Regions from separate parts of the Paraburkholderia fungorum genome, predicted to be linked through region 1. Evidence: riboswitches for the same ligand, from Rfam matches in the RefSeq annotation. Region 1 holds a riboswitch; the other holds the start of a gene.
What was found. A riboswitch is a leader RNA that binds a small molecule or an ion and turns the genes downstream of it on or off. The one in region 1 is predicted to bind cobalamin.
Positions count from the first base shown of each region.

Region 2: another riboswitch for cobalamin. It lies ahead of cobW (cobalamin biosynthesis protein CobW); the one in region 1 lies ahead of BLS41_RS17300 (CbtB domain-containing protein).

Region 1 is NZ_FNKP01000002.1:204,817-212,472, forward strand. Features, by position in the region: gene BLS41_RS17275 (hypothetical protein) at 1-813, shown strand, start outside; gene BLS41_RS17280 (MFS transporter) at 888-2,171, shown strand; gene BLS41_RS17285 (hypothetical protein) at 2,220-3,227, shown strand; gene BLS41_RS17290 (hypothetical protein) at 3,357-3,797, shown strand; gene BLS41_RS17295 (histidine phosphatase family protein) at 3,862-4,455, opposite strand; adenosylcobalamin (AdoCbl) riboswitch at 4,550-4,636, shown strand; gene BLS41_RS17300 (CbtB domain-containing protein) at 4,689-4,910, shown strand; gene BLS41_RS17305 (CbtA family protein) at 4,922-5,662, shown strand; gene BLS41_RS17310 (FUSC family protein) at 5,940-7,656, opposite strand, start outside.
Region 2 is NZ_FNKP01000002.1:1,130,468-1,138,123, reverse strand. Features, by position in the region: gene BLS41_RS21040 (vWA domain-containing protein) at 1-117, opposite strand, end outside; gene BLS41_RS21035 (magnesium chelatase ATPase subunit I) at 216-1,298, opposite strand; gene cobN (cobaltochelatase subunit CobN) at 1,295-5,107, opposite strand; gene cobW (cobalamin biosynthesis protein CobW) at 5,114-6,220, opposite strand; cobalamin riboswitch at 6,424-6,702, opposite strand; cobalamin riboswitch at 6,794-7,036, shown strand; gene cobA (uroporphyrinogen-III C-methyltransferase) at 7,318-7,656, shown strand, end outside.

The DNA.
Region 1 (7,656 bases):
GCGGACGTGTATTTCCGCACCGCGCAGAAGGCCCGCGACGCGGCGCATGCGGACCCCGACGCGACGTTGCTGATCGCGCCGCAATTTCTCGCCACGCTCGATCTGCGCATTCACGACGAGCCCGCCGATCTGCTGCGCTGGAGCGGCAACGGCTGGATGGGCGGCGAAGCGGCGCAAGCGCCTGTGTCGATCAGTTCGTACGACGTGCTCGACGCGATCGTCACGCGTCTCGCCGATCGGAAGCTGTTCCCGAATCTGCGGCACGTCGTGTTCGCCGGACACTCGGGCGGCGCGCAGGTCGTGCAGCGCTACGCGGTCGCCGCACGCAACATCGCCGCGCTGACCGATGAGGGCATCGACGTGCGTTATGTGGTGGCGAGCCCGTCCACGTATGCGTATTTCGATGCGCAGCGGCCCAACGCGCAAGGCGTCGCCGCGCCGTTCGATGCAGCACAGTGCCCCGATTTCAATCAATGGAAATACGGCATGGACCAGCGGCCGCCTTATCTCGACGACCGCTCGCCTGCGCAACTCGAAGCGGCCTATGCCGCGCGCCGGATCGATTATCTGGTCGGCGGCGACGATGACGATCCGCAGCAAAGCGCGCTCGATAAAACCTGTGCCGCCGAGGCGCAAGGGCCGCAGCGCGTCGCGCGTGCCGAAGCGTATTACCGTTATATCCGCGCGCGTCATACGGATCATCTGCAACAGAGTTTTCATATCGTGCCGGGCGTCGGCCACAACGGCGCGCGGATGCTGACGTCGGTCTGCGCGCTCGCGGCGATGTTCGATACCCAAGGATGCGAGCCATGAGCGAAGCGACTTTCCATCGACGCGAAGGCGCAAGCTCCGCCAACGACCACACGCCAAACGCTTTGAGTCCGGCGATGGTGCGGCGCGCGATCTTCGCGTCAGTGCTCGGCAACGGGCTCGAGTGGTTCGACTTTCTGATCTACGGCTACTTCGCGAAGATCATCGCGCAGGTGTTCTTTCCTGGCGGCAACGGCTTCGTGTCGATCATGCTGACGCTGGCCACGTTCGCGGTCGGCTTCATCGTGCGGCCGATCGGCGGCATTCTGCTCGGCATTTACGCGGATCGCGCCGGGCGTCGCAAGGCACTCTCGCTGCTGATCATCTCGATGGCCGCCAGCACGCTGCTGATGGGCCTCACGCCCGGTTACGCGCACATCGGTATCGCGGCGCCGTTGCTGGTAGTGCTCGCGCGGCTGCTGCAAGGGCTGTCGGTCGGCGGACAGTTCGCGACCGCGTCGGCGATGCTGGTCGAGTACGCCCCGCCGCACAAGAAGATGTTCTATGGCAGCTTCAACATGTCGGCGCAGGCGTTTGCGTTGCTGCTGTCGTCGGGCGTCGGCTACCTGCTGACCACGCAATTGACGCATGAACAACTGGTGTCGTGGGGATGGCGTCTGCCGTTTCTGTTCGGCGCGCTGGCGGGGCCGTTCGGGTTTTATATCCGGCATCGCGTGGCGGAGTCGCCGGAATTCGAACGCCTGCGCGATAGCAAGGACAAGCCGCCGCGCGTCACCGTCCGGCAGTTTTTCCGCGACAACGGCGATGCGGCGATCTGCGCGATGGGCGTGATCATCGTCGGCGCGGCGACGAATTACGTGTGGCACTCGTATCTGTCGGTGTATGTCGAGCGGCAATTGCATTTGCCGTTATCCACCGCGCTGCTCGGCGCGTTCGTGTCGGGCGTGCTGAATCTGTTCCTGTTCCCGCTGTCGGGCAAGCTTGCCGACCGCTACGGCGCTTACCGTCTGTTCTATCCAATCGTGATTGCGTGGATGGTCTGCGTGTATCCGCTGTATCAGTTCGTCGTGACGAATCCGACGCCGGGGCATCTGTTCATCGCGCAACTCGTCGCCACAGTGTTTCTCGCGGCGATGTCCGGCTCGCATCCCGGCATGCTCGCGACGCTGTTCCCGGTGCGCAGCCGCTCGGCGGGCGTGGCGCTGTCGTACAACATCGCGGTGACGCTGTTCGGCGGCATGGCGCCGCTCACCATCACCGGTCTGACGCGCGTGACCGGCAGCAGTCTCACGCCCGCGTTCTACCTGATTTTTGCCGGCTTCGTTTCGCTTGCGATGGTGTACTTCACGCGCTCGGGACGCGAGCCGCGCGGCACGGCGGCGCGACCCGCCGCTCATTAGCACGGTGGCGCGCGGCGCCCCCTGGCAGATTAACCACGAGCTCATTGCATGACCCAGCCTTTGATTACAGACGACGAGCGCGCGCCCAATGAACGTCCGGTGGCGGTCGTCGCGAACCGGCATCTGACTGTCACGACCGATGCGGGCAGCGGCACCGTGCCGGTGTTCGCGAACGGCGACTGGCTTCTCCCCGCGCGCGGCATCGAACGCGCGGTGATTCTGATTCACGGCCGCCTGCGCAATGCCGATACGTATTTCGACCTCGCACAGCGGGCCTGCGCGCTGGCGGGCGGCAGCGCCGCCGATACGCTGCTGATCGTGCCGCAGTTTCTCGCGACCGCCGATGTGGCCGCGCATGAGGTCCCGCCATCCACGTTGCATTGGGAGTGGACCAGCTGGATGGGCGGTGGCGAGGCCGAAGGTCCGGCGCCGCTCAGTTCGTTCGACGTGCTCGATGCCATCGTGCAGACGCTCGCTTCGGACGACCGCTTTGCATCGCTGACCGAGGTCGTGATCGCGGGGCATTCGGGCGGCGCGCAGGTGGTGCATCGCTATGCGGTGGTGGCGCGCGAGCAGGCGTCGCTGGCCGCGCGGGGTGTCGGGTTGCGGTATGTGGTCGCGAATCCGTCGTCGTATGTGTATTTCGATGCAATGCGTCCGACGGCATCCGGCGAGTTCGCTGCGTTCGATGCGGCTCGGTGTCCGTCGTTCAATCGCTGGAAATATGGGCTCGAAGATTTGCCCGCTTACACGCGTGGCGAAGATGGCGCGGCATCCGCCGACGGGCTCGAAGCACGCTATGCGCGCTCCGATGTCACCGTGCTGCTGGGCGGCGCGGATTGCGATCCGCAGCATCCCGCGCTCGACCGCTCATGTGCGGCGATGACCCAAGGCACGAACCGGCTTGAGCGTGGGCTCGCGTACGCGCGGTATATGGCGTTGCGGCATCCGCAAGGATTGGCGACCCACCGGACGTTCGTGATCGATGGCGTCGGGCACGATGCGAACGGGATGTTTGCTTCTGAGCAGGGGCTGGCGGCGGTATTTGGCGTCTGACGGTGTTCGCGATGAGCCTTGGCGATCACGTCGGTCGGGCCAGCATGGGCACAAAGCCTGCTACCGCAGCAGTGACCACGCGGATCGATGTTGATGATCCGCACGCCACCGTCCGAGGAGCGTGTCGACATGAACAAAACCCGAATACTCGCCACCGCGCTTGCCGCTGCATCGCTAGGTGCGCTGTTGCCCTGCAGCGCACAGGCCGACGATGCCCCCAGCCCGTGCGCGTCGCTCAAACGAATCGTGGCGGCGGCGCCGGGCGGCCTGGCTTCAATGACACCCGAGGATGGCAAAGGCATCGCGCAACCCTACGGCGACGATGCCCAATGTGCTGCGAGCCCAGGCAGCTACCAGTGCACGTGGACGCCGCATCACGACGCCGGTTCGAATGCCGCCGCGTTGCAGGCGGTCGCAGCCGACATCGCGTCGTGTCTGCCCGAAGCGACTCACGATCAGAATTCACCGGGACGCCAGCACTTTTATGTCGGCGATAAAGGCAAGCGGACCGGCATCACGCTGACGCCCACGGGTTCGAACAAACTGCGGCTGGTGGTATCGGGTCAGTGACCGGCGGGCTAGTTAATGAGTAGCTGCGGTGTCCCGATAAATTGAAGTTGAACGGCGGCGACAGTCAGCTTGCCGACGGCCGCCATGTCCAGCCGCGCGACGAGCGCCGCAATTCGACCAGCGACAGCGGCGCGATTTCAATCCGCGCAAATATCTCGGGCGATGCCCCCAGCGCATGCACAATCGCGGCCCGCAGCAGCGGGGCATGCGTGACAGCAACGACATGGCGCGGATGGTTCGATGCGTGGTCCGCAGTCGTAGGGTTCAACGCGTCGAGCCACGCTCCCACCCGCTTCACGAGCGCAGCGAACGACTCGCCTCCGGGCGGCGCGGCGTCGGGATCGCGTGTCCATGCGGCGAGTTCCTGGGGCGCTTCGTTGGCTATGTCGATGAGCCGCTGGCCACGCCATCTGCCGTAATTTATATCCGCCAGAGCTTCGTCGACCGTCGCGGCCAGTCCGAGTGCTGAGGCCGTTTCGCGCGCGCAAACCGCCGGGCTGACGAACGCGGCGGCATCGCCGGAAAAGGCCATACGCGCCCGCACAGCTTCCGTTTCGCCGATGCTACGGGCGTCGAGCGCGTCGTCGTCGATGGGAAAGCGGCCTGCGCGCTGCGCGGCCGTCGACGCGTGGCTGACCAGTAACAGTCGTAGGTCCATTCTTTTCATTTCCGTTCAAACGATGCCGAAACGCGGCGCGGACGGCACGTCCAGGGTCGCGGAGGCCCGAGTTTAGCGCGTAGAATAGCGGGACTGCGAAGCACGGAAGCCGGTGAGAGCCCGGCGCGGTCGCGCCACTGTAATCGGCATCGCAAGCCGAAAGCCAGACCTGAGCTTCGCACCATTCCTTTGCAATCGACTTTCGGGGCGCGCTACCCCCAGGAGATGTCACTATGAACGACACCGTTTTCAATTCCGCGACCCAGCCCGTTGCGCAACCCACGCCTATCCCGTTGCGTGAGTTGCTGCCTTGGGTCGTATTCGGCGGCTTGCTGTTATTGCTCGCGATTTACTTCGTTGGTGCAGAAGAAGGTGCCACGTCGCTGGTGCCCGGCATGTACGTGCATGAATTCGTGCACGACGGTCGCCATCTGCTCGGCTTTCCCTGCCACTAACGGAGCCGGACATGGTTGGTAAATTGTTGGTACGCGGGATGCTCGCCGGCATCGCCGCGGGACTGCTCACGTTCGGCTTCGCGCGACTGGTAGGCGAGCCGCAGGTCGATCAGGCCATTTCGTTCGAAGAAAAGGCAGACGCCGCCAAAGGCGAAGCGCCCGAGCCTGAACTCGTGAGCCGCGAGACCCAGGCGGGCCTCGGATTGCTGACCGGCGTGGTGACGTTCGGCGCGGCGGTCGGCGGTCTGTTCTCGCTGGTGTTCGCGTATGCGTACGGACGTGTCGGCGTGCTGGGCGTGCGCGCGTTGTCCGCGTGGCTCGCGCTGGCGGCGTTCATTGCGCTGGTGATCGTACCCAATATCAAGTACCCGGCTAATCCGCCATCGGTAGGCGACCCCGAGACGATCGGGATGCGCACGGGCCTGTTCTTTCTGATGATCGCGATCTCGATCGCCGCGATGGTGTTCTCGCTGAAGGTGCGACGCCGCGCGGTGCTGAAGCTGGGCGCGTGGAACGGCTCGATTGTCGCGGGACTGGTGTTTATCGTGATCATCGCGGCAGTGCAACTGTCGATGCCGGTCATCAACGAAGTGCCGGCGGCTTTCCCGGCGGTGCTGCTGTGGAAGTTCCGGGTGGCCGCGATCGGCATGCAGGTCATCATGTGGACGACGATCGGGCTGCTGTTCGGCGCGCTGGTCGAGCGCAGCGATTTCGCACGGCTGAATGTGCGTGGCGTGGCGAAGTCGGCTTGAGGCTGGCCTGGCACTGGGGCGCTTGTCGGTACTTCTGGCGCTCCGGTGCTTACGGCGCGACTGTGTAAGCGGTCGCGCCAGGTGCGCAAGGCTCGACTCTGGTTTGGTATCAAGGACTTGGCCCGGTTGTGGATAGGTTATCCACAGGCTTGCGAACATTTTCTGTGGACAAGTTCGCCGGGTTTCTCGTGTTGGCCGGTAGCTGTTCCTGTATTCGTCTCCGTAGTTGCCGCGAGTTGCCGCGATAAGCACGCAGACGCGGCAACTCGCCCTCGTCTCACACCCCTTTTCCCCGCAACGCCCAGTTGAACATGCGTCGCGCTTTCCCGGTAGGCTGCGTCAACCGGTCGAACAGTTGCGCGACCGCGCCATCCAGTTGAGCCAGCGCCGGTGATTTTGCCGGATCGACCTCGATCCCCACTGCAGCCGACGCACGCTCGTTCGTTGCATCACGCGCCGAACCGCTCGGCTGTCCGTTGTATCGGGCGATCAGCGAGTCCAGTCGCGCCACGATCGATTCGACATGGGCCGCGCTGATATCCGCCGCATTGAGCGCCGCCGCTTCCTCGTTAGACGGCATCCCGCGCCGCGCCGGATCGCTCAACACCCGCGCCCAATGCAGGCAGCACAGCAGCGAACCCGTGGCTAGTTCGACATCGGGATTCCACGTCACTACACGCTGGGTTTGCAGCGGCTTTAATGCAATCCGAAGATCGTGCCAGCCACGATCCAGCCGGCGCATGGCAGCACGCGTTTCAGACGCGCTCACGCTAGCAGCACCAGCACCAGCACCAGCACCAGCACCCGCACCCGCACCCGCCGCAAGCCGGACCACCTCGCGCAGCGCTCCGAGCACAGCGCCCAGCCGAACCTCGACATGACGGGTGGCCGAAAGCGGCATCATCAGAATGGCGACGGCGAACGACACGATGCAGCCCACCAGCACTTCCTCGATCCGCAATTCGACCAGCGGTCCCATGGCGAAACCCAGTTCGCCGTAGACCAACCCCACGAGCACGGTAATGAAGAACACCCCCGGCGCGTAAGCGCTGAGGATGAAGTACGCCCAACCGAACACGCAGAGCACCATCGCAGCTACTAATAGTGTCGGCGAGTCGTGCAGCGGCGCGACCAGCATGACGCTGACCAGCGCGCCAGCCAGCGTGCCGACCAGACGCTGCGCGCCGCGATAGACCGTATCGGCGCGAGATCGCGTACCGAGAAACACGACGAATGTCGTGATGACGGCCCAGAACCAGCGCTCGGGGGAGAGCGAATGGCCGATCAGCATCGCCAGAAACGCCGCAGTCGTGGCGCGTGTGGCAGGCAACCAGCAGAGTTTGGCGCGCATGTCGGCGAGGCGTCGGGAGAACGGCGAAGCGATCGCGTTGTTGCTGGCCGGCACAAACGAAGCGTGCCGATGCGTCAGTTCCCTGAGCCGCGTCATCGCGTGACGAAGCATGTCGGCTGTGGTCGGGGCGTTGTGCCCGGCGGCGTGGCTCGACGCGAAGGCATGCTGCCCGGCCGCCACTTCGACTTCGACAATCCGCTCGCGAACCGTGCCCGCGTCGGATGGGTTGAGCAACGCGAGCTGCTCCTCCAGCGACAGCGCGGCTTCGTTCAACGCGGAGAGATTGGCGGCGGCTGGCGTATGGAGCACACGCGACGCACGCAGCGTCAGCGTGTGAATGGCGAGCCGGAACGTGGCAGCAGGACGCAGCGGCAAGACCACGCGGCCGATCAGCGCGACCATCAACGGGCCGAAGGCGGAAAACATCAGCGATTGCGTGAGATGCGCGATCGACGGATGCAGATACAGGCCGAGGTAGAAACACACGACGCCCAGCATCGCGCAACCCAGCGCACGCGGGCCGCAGGCCTGGCAAAGCATGCCGATGAACATCACGAGCAGAAAGCCCGCATCGGCGGCCAACGGGTAGCGACTCAGCACGGCCGCGACGGCGAAGCACGCGCAAGCGCACAGATAGAGGTAG
Region 2 (7,656 bases), 930 kb from region 1:
ACAGTGCAGCACTCCGCCACGCGGCACTTCACGCACGAAGCGCAGATGCGCGGCGCGCAGCGTGTCGCCGCGCATCGCGGCGAGCGTCGGCGGCCATGCGATGCGTTTGCCCGGCATGCCGCCCGAATGGCTCAAACGACTGCGCGAGCTTGCGCCGACCTTCTGCCGCCATCGAAAACCGCTGCGCGAGTCAGCGGCGGCGCCCTTCCGATGGCTCAGCGTTTTTTTGCGCTGAGCGGGATGACGCCTTTGACATAGGTCGTGTTAGCAGGCTCGGGCGGCAGGTAACCCCAGTCGCTATCGCGAGAAGCAGGGGCGGCCTGCGCCATATCGGGCGCAGACGATGTACCCGAAGGGGACGCAGAGGACGACTGGCCCGCGTTTGCATCTGCGTGAGCGCCCGAATCTGACCCGGACTCCGTCTGCCGCGCATGGCGCCGATGAACCAGCACAGCCTCGGCAACGCGGTCGACATGCTCCGCCGTCACCTCGGCCGCCTGCTCCAGCGCCGCCAAAGCACGCGCCGCGCGCAGCATCACGAGATCGGCGCGCAGCCCATCCACCGCTGCATCGATGCACAGCGCGCTGACGCGCGCGTGCACCGCGTCGTCGAAAGGAAGCTGCGGCAGCGCCTCACGCGCCGCGCTGATACGCTCGACAAATTCCGCCTGCTGCTGCGCATAACCCGCGCGAAACCCTTGCGGATCGAGATCGAACGCGAGCCGCGCCTTCACGATCGCCTGACGCACCGGCGCGTCAAAACAGTTCTGCAACTCGACCATCAGCCCAAACCGGTCAATCAATTGCGGCCGCAACTCGCCCTCTTCGGGATTCATCGTGCCGATCAGCACGAAGCTCGCGTCGTGACTATGCGAGACGCCGTCGCGCTCCACCGTATTCACGCCGCTCGCCGCCGCGTCGAGCAACGCATCGACCAGCGCGTCGGGCAGCAGGTTGACTTCATCCACGTACAGCACGCCCTGGTGCGCTTTCGCGAGCAGCCCCGGCGCAAACCGCACCGAGCCGTCGCGCAACACGGTCTCGATGTCGAGCGTGCCGATCAGCCGGTCCTCGCTGGCACCGAGCGGCAGATTCACCAGTTGCCCTTGCGGCAGCAACTCGGCCAACGCGCGCGCAGCGGTGGACTTGGCCGTGCCGCGCGGACCGCTGACCAGCACGCCGCTTAAGCCCGGATCGATCGCGGCCAGCAGCAACGCCTGCTGCAACGGCGCCTGGCCGATCAGCGCGGCAAACGGAAAAACGGGCCGCCGGATTGCGCCCTGCGTCGTGGCATTCATGATTGCATCCCTTCAATCTGCTGTTCGCTCGCGAGCAGATGCTGCTCGACCTGCGCGCGATAGTCGCCGGGCTCCTGCCAGAGCCCGCGCTGCATCGCTTCGAGCAGGCGCTCGCAAACCGAATGCAACGCGTGCGGATTGTGCCGCTGCAGGAACTCGCGGGTATCGGCGTCGTTCAGATACGCGTCGGTGACGAGCGCATATTGATGATCCGAAACCACCCGCGCGGTCGCGTCGTAACCATAGAGATAGTCGACGGTCGCCGCGATTTCCGCCGCGCCCTTGTAGCCATGACGCTTCACGCCGTCGATCCACTTCGGATTGACCACCCGCGAACGCACCACCCGCGCGATCTCTTCGTGCAACGTGCGCACGCGCGGCGCGGCCGGATTGCTGTGATCCGCGTGATACACGCTCGGCTGATTACCCGCGAGGTGCCGCACGGCCGCGACCATGCCGCCCTGGAACTGGTAGTAGTCGTTCGAGTCGAGCAGGTCGTGCTCGCGGTTATCCTGGTTCTGCAACACCACGTCCATCGATGCCAGCCGCGCGCCGAACGCGTGACGCGCTTCCTCGCCCGCGCGCTTCTGCGTGTACGCATAACCGCCCCATGCCTGATACGCATTCGCGAGATCGGCGTCGGTCTGCCACTGCTGCGAGTCGATCATGTCCTGCAGACCCGCGCCATACGCGCCCGGCCGTGCGCTGAACACTCGCCAGCCGGCCCGCCTGCGCGCCTCGGCGGCGTCCATGCCGCGCGCGATCAGCGCATCGCGTTCGCGCAGCACGCGGGCGCGGATCGGGTTCAGGTCTTCGGGTTCGTCGAGTTCGGCGACCGCCTGCACGGCGGCATCGAACAGATGCATCACGTTCGCGAACGCATCGCGGAAAAAGCCCGACACACGCAACGTGACGTCGATACGCGGCCGGTCGAATGCTTCGATCGGCATGATTTCGAAATCGGTCACGCGATGGCTGCCGGGCGCCCATTTCGGCCGCACGCCCAACAGCGCGAGCGCCTGCGCGATGTCATCGCCGCCGGTTCGCATCGTGGCCGTGCCCCAGACCGAGAGTCCGATGGCACGCGGGTAATCGCCCTTTTCCTGCAGATGCCGCTCGATCAACTGTTGCGCGGATTTCAAGCCGAGCGACCACGCGGCTTGCGTGGGAACCGCGCGGGTGTCGACGGAATAGAAGTTGCGGCCGGTGGGCAGCACGTCGGGGCGTCCGCGCGACGGCGAGCCACTCGGCCCCGGTGGCACGAAACGTCCTTCGAGGCCGCGCTTCAGATGCGTCATTTCCTGCGAACCGCAGGCGTCCAGACGCGGCAAGACATCGTGGCGCAAGCGCCCGATCACCTGCGCGGCACGCGGCAAGCTTTCGAGCGAAGCGTCGGAAGCTAAAGGCTCGACTTCACCGCAAACACCGCGCAACAACTCTGCTGCGAGCAATTCCAGACGCTCTCGCGTATCGCCGCAATGACGCCACGGCGCATCGCTGACCTGCTGCAACACCTCGGGACGCGGCCCTTCCCAGGCCGCCGCCCAATCCACCGACAACGGATCGAAAAGGTGATCCATCCGCAGATCGCAAGCAAGCGCGTCGATCAGACCGGCCTTCGCGCCCTGTCCGTCACCAACCGGGAAACGCCCCAGCGCCAGCAGCGTATCGCGCCGCTGCACGCCGTCCGGCGATTGCCCGAACGTGTGCAGACCATCGCGAATCTGCGCTTCCTTCAACTCGCACAGCCACGCATCGACGCGCGTGAGCAACGCGTCTTCGTCGTCCTGTCCGCTAGGCGCGGCGAGACTCAGTTCCTCGTGCAGCTTATGTTCGACGATGGTCGCGAGAATCGTGCGCCGCAACAGCTTCGAGCGGCGCGGATCGACCATTAGCGCGTCGTAGTATTCGTCGACCTGCCGCTCCAGATCCTGCAGCGGCCCATAACTTTCAGCGCGCGTGAGCGGCGGCATCAGGTGATCGACGATGACGGCCTGCGCGCGCCGTTTGGCCTGGCTGCCCTCGCCCGGATCGTTGACGATGAATGGATACAGATGCGGCATCGGCCCGAGAATCAGGTCGGGCCAGCACGTATCGCTCAACGCGACGCTCTTGCCCGGCAGCCATTCGAGGTTGCCGTGCTTGCCGACATGCACGACCGCGTCGACCCCGAACTGATGACGCAGCCAGAAATAGAACGCCAGATACGAATGCGGCGGCACGAGTTCGGCGTCGTGATAGCTCGCGTAATCGCCCTGTTCGCGCGAACGCGACGGCTGGATGCCGACAAACACATGCCCGCAGCGCCAGCCCGCGATCATGAAGCGGCCGCGCCGCAGCGTAGGGTCCTGCTCGGGCGTGCCCCAGCGTGAGTTCAACGCTTGCCGCGTTTCAGCGGGCAGCGCGTCGAGATGCGTCAGATAGTCGTCGAGCGCGAGGCTTTGCAACGCGGGGCGCAGATCGCGGACCACCGGGTCGTTGGTCACGCCTTCCGTCAACTTCTTCAGCAGCGCGTCGCCGTTCGCGGGCAGATCGTCCTGATTGGCGAGACGGTAGCCTTCATCGCCGAGCATCGACAGGATACCGACCACCGAAGCCGGCGTATCGAGTCCCACGCCGTTGCCGATGCGCCCTTCGCTCATCGGATAATTGGCGAGGATCAGCGCGAGTTTCTTGTCGGCGTTATCGAGCGAACGCAGACGACACCAGCGGCGGCTCAATTCGGCGAGAAAGCTCACCCGTTCGAGGTCCGGCTGATAGCGGACCACGTCGACCTGCGTATGCGGACACCGATAAGCGAGCCCCTTGAAGCTGATCGCGCGCGTGATGATGCGGCCGTCCACTTCGGGCAGCGCGATATGCATCGCGATATCGCGCGAATTGAGACCCTGGTTGTCCTTGACCCAGTCGTCGCGATTGCCGCCGCTCAGGATCACCTGGAACACCGGCGCATCGCCCGCGAGCGCGAGCGGCTCGGGATCGTCGATCGCACTCGCCGCGAACGCGGTCGTATTCAACACGAGCGAAACGTCGTGCTGCGCGCATAACGACTGCACGACGTCGCGGCTCATCGCGTCTTTCAGCGACGTAATCGCGAGCGGCAGCGGATTCAGACCTTGCGCTTCGAGCGCGTCGATCAGCGCATCGAACACTGCCGTGTTGGCCGCCTGCAGATGCGCCTTGTAGAACAGAATCGCCGCGACCGGCGCATTCGGCTGCCAGCGCGCCTGCCAGTCGGCGATGGTCGGCGTGTCGTGCTCCGGGTGATACAACGACGCAGCAGGCAACGCGCGCGGCGGTGCAGGCTCGCGTCCCCAGCCAAAATTCCGGAAAGCGATACAGCGCAAAAACGCCTCGGCATTTTGCGGACCGCCTTCCCGCAGATAACGCCACAACTGGTGGCACAGATCGGCATCCGCCGTGCTGCGCGCGAGCAGATTCGGGTCTTCCTGCAAATCGCCGGAAAACATCGCGAGCGTTTGGCCGTTGCGCTCCGCGAGCGCGACCACCTGTTCGATGCCGTACGGCCAGTAAGCCTCGCCGCCGAGGTGATCGACCACCACCACGCGCGCATGCTGCAGCACGTCCTCGACATAAAAATCGACCGACGCCGGTTGCCGCAAATAGGTGACGTTCGCGAGCCGGATGCTCGGAAAGCCGTCGCCCAGACGCGGAAACACGCTGGCCAGCAGCGACAGCGTGGTGTCGGCGGAACTGAGCACCACGATATCGGCGGGCTGCTGATCGATACGGATCACGCCCTGGGTATCGTCGACAAAACCGCCCGGCGTGGTGCGCAGCAGATGCATGAGCGCTTACGCCTGGTTCGCTGCGGCGGCGGGCGCCGCATTCGACGCCGCCACGCCCAGCGCGGCGTCGAACGCGCGTTGCAGCGCAGGCTGATCGAGGTCCTCGCCGATCAGCACGAAGCGGCTCTGATTGCCCTCGCCCGCCTGCCAGCGTCGGTCGAAATAGCTGTCGAAGCGACGGCCCACGCCCTGAATCACCAGACGCATCGGCGCACCCGGCAACGCGGCAAAACCCTTCACGCGATAAATCGTGTTCGCCTCGACCAGCTTCTGCAACGCGGCGATCACCGCTTCGCGCGACGGCGCATCCGCCTGCACGACCACCGAATCGAATTCGTCGTGGTGATGATCGGCGTCGTCGGCGGAACCGTGGTGATCGTGGCGCAAGTGGATCGTTTCCTCCGATGCCGCTTCGAGACCGAGCAGCGTGTGCAGATCCAGTTCGCCGCGTTGCGCGCGCACGATCTTCACCTGCGGCGGAATTTCCTCGCAAATCACCGCTTCGACCGCGCTTTGCTGCGCGTCGTCGAGCAGATCGGTCTTGTTCAGAATCACCAGATCGGCCGCCGACAACTGGTCTTCGAACAACTCGTGCAGCGGCGATTCGTGATCGAGGTTCGGATCAGCTTTGCGCTGTGCATCGACGGCGACAGGGTTTTCGGCGAACTGGCCGCTTGCCGCAGCCGGGCCGTCCACCACCGTGACAACCGCGTCGACCGTGAAACTGTTCTTGATCTGCGGCCAGTTGAACGCCTGCACGAGCGGTTTCGGCAAAGCGAGGCCGGAGGTTTCGATCAGCACGTGATCGATCTGGCCACGGCGCTCGACGAGCTTTTCCATCACCGGGAAAAACTCTTCCTGCACGGTGCAGCACAGGCAGCCGTTCGCGAGTTCGTACAGTTGCCCTTCGGTTTCGACGCCGTTTTCATCGCAGCCGATCCCGCACCCTTTAAGAATTTCCCCGTCGATACCGAGTTCGCCGAACTCGTTGACGATCACCGCGATGCGCTTGCCGCCCGCATGCTGAAGAATGTGCCGCAGCAACGTGGTTTTGCCGCTGCCGAGAAAGCCCGTGACGATGGTGACGGGAATCTTGCGCATTTGAGTTTGCATCGTGAGGTCCATCCGTAGGGGTTGCACGTGCGCCGGCGCGTCGGTTCGTCTGTCTGCATCGGCATGGCCGGGCGCAAGCTGAAAGCTGAAGCGCGACGGGCCACGACAATATAAACACGGGGACGAACGACGGCGTTGCCGCGACAACAGAAAAACAGAAAGCGGGAATGAGGTCATGAACGCGCCGTCGCATCCCCGCGACGGGTGTCCTGCTTAATCTGGCCGGTATCCGGGCTGACGAAAGCGCCGCTTCCCCTTCCCGGACGAGTGATTTCTCGCCCAGTGGTGATATGCCGACGCGGCCTTGCGCGTGGACATCGAAGCCGGCTCCGCGGTGTCGCGCATGAAGCCGACACCACTTTTCGCTTACCGTTGCGGGGGCAGCACAGGTTGACCCGATCCAGAGAAGGTGGGCACCCTGTTTCCCGTTTAACTGCATGCGCACGAGAGCGCACACGAGCACCAAAGTGCGTGCGAGTTTAGGCGCGCAAGACGCCGCAGTCAAGGCGCCGGAAGCTGCGGCAAAGCCGCCCGCATCAGCCGGAAACGCTTATCGGGCGGGGCGTCCTGTGCTATCGTATGCGCGCGTTTGGTGCCCGCACATGCGTTCGCGTGTGCAGTTAAACGGGAAACAGGCAGCGCGTTCGTGCGCTCAACCTGTGCTGTCCCCGCAACGGTAAGCGACCTGCTGCGCCAGATTCACTTCTGCTGCGCCGCGCATGCGTTTTTTCGATGCCACTGTCCCGTGAATCGGGGCGGGAAGGCAAAGCACATGAGGCCGCCAGCCCGGATACCGGCCAGACGCGGAGGCGGCGAATCTCGACGAATCTCGAATTTCTCGCCGCCGGCCGCTGGAATCCGCGAGGGACGGATGTGAAGGCGTTAAAGCATGGCGTAGCCGTATTCCGTTCGCGTGTTTGTCGAAAACAGCGTGACGGGTCGCGTTGTTCGCCGTGCCTGAATCCGTTGTCGCATCGCATGATTTCACTGTCCGCTGTCCGGCGTTCCGCCGCTTTCCGTTCCCGATCCGTTCCGGCCGCTTCGGCCGCTTCGTCCGCTTCGTCCGCTATGACATGGCGTGCGCCATGCACGCCGCGATGACGCGCGCGTGGTTGATCGGCGCAGGTCCCGGCGACGTCGAACTGATGACGCTCAAGGCGACCCGCGCGCTCGCCCAGGCCGATGTGGTGCTGGTCGACGACCTGGTGAATCCCGACGTGCTGCAATTCGCCCGCGCGGATGCGCTGGTCGTCTACGTCGGCAAACGCGGCGGTCATCCGTCGACGCCGCAAGCCGGCATCGTCGCGCAGATGCTCGAACACGCGCGGGCCGGGCGCAGTGTCGCGCGGCTGAAAGGCGGCGATCCGTTCGTGTTCGGCCGGGGCGGCGAAGAACGCCAGGCGTTGCTGGCCGCGGGCGTCGACGTGGAAGTGATC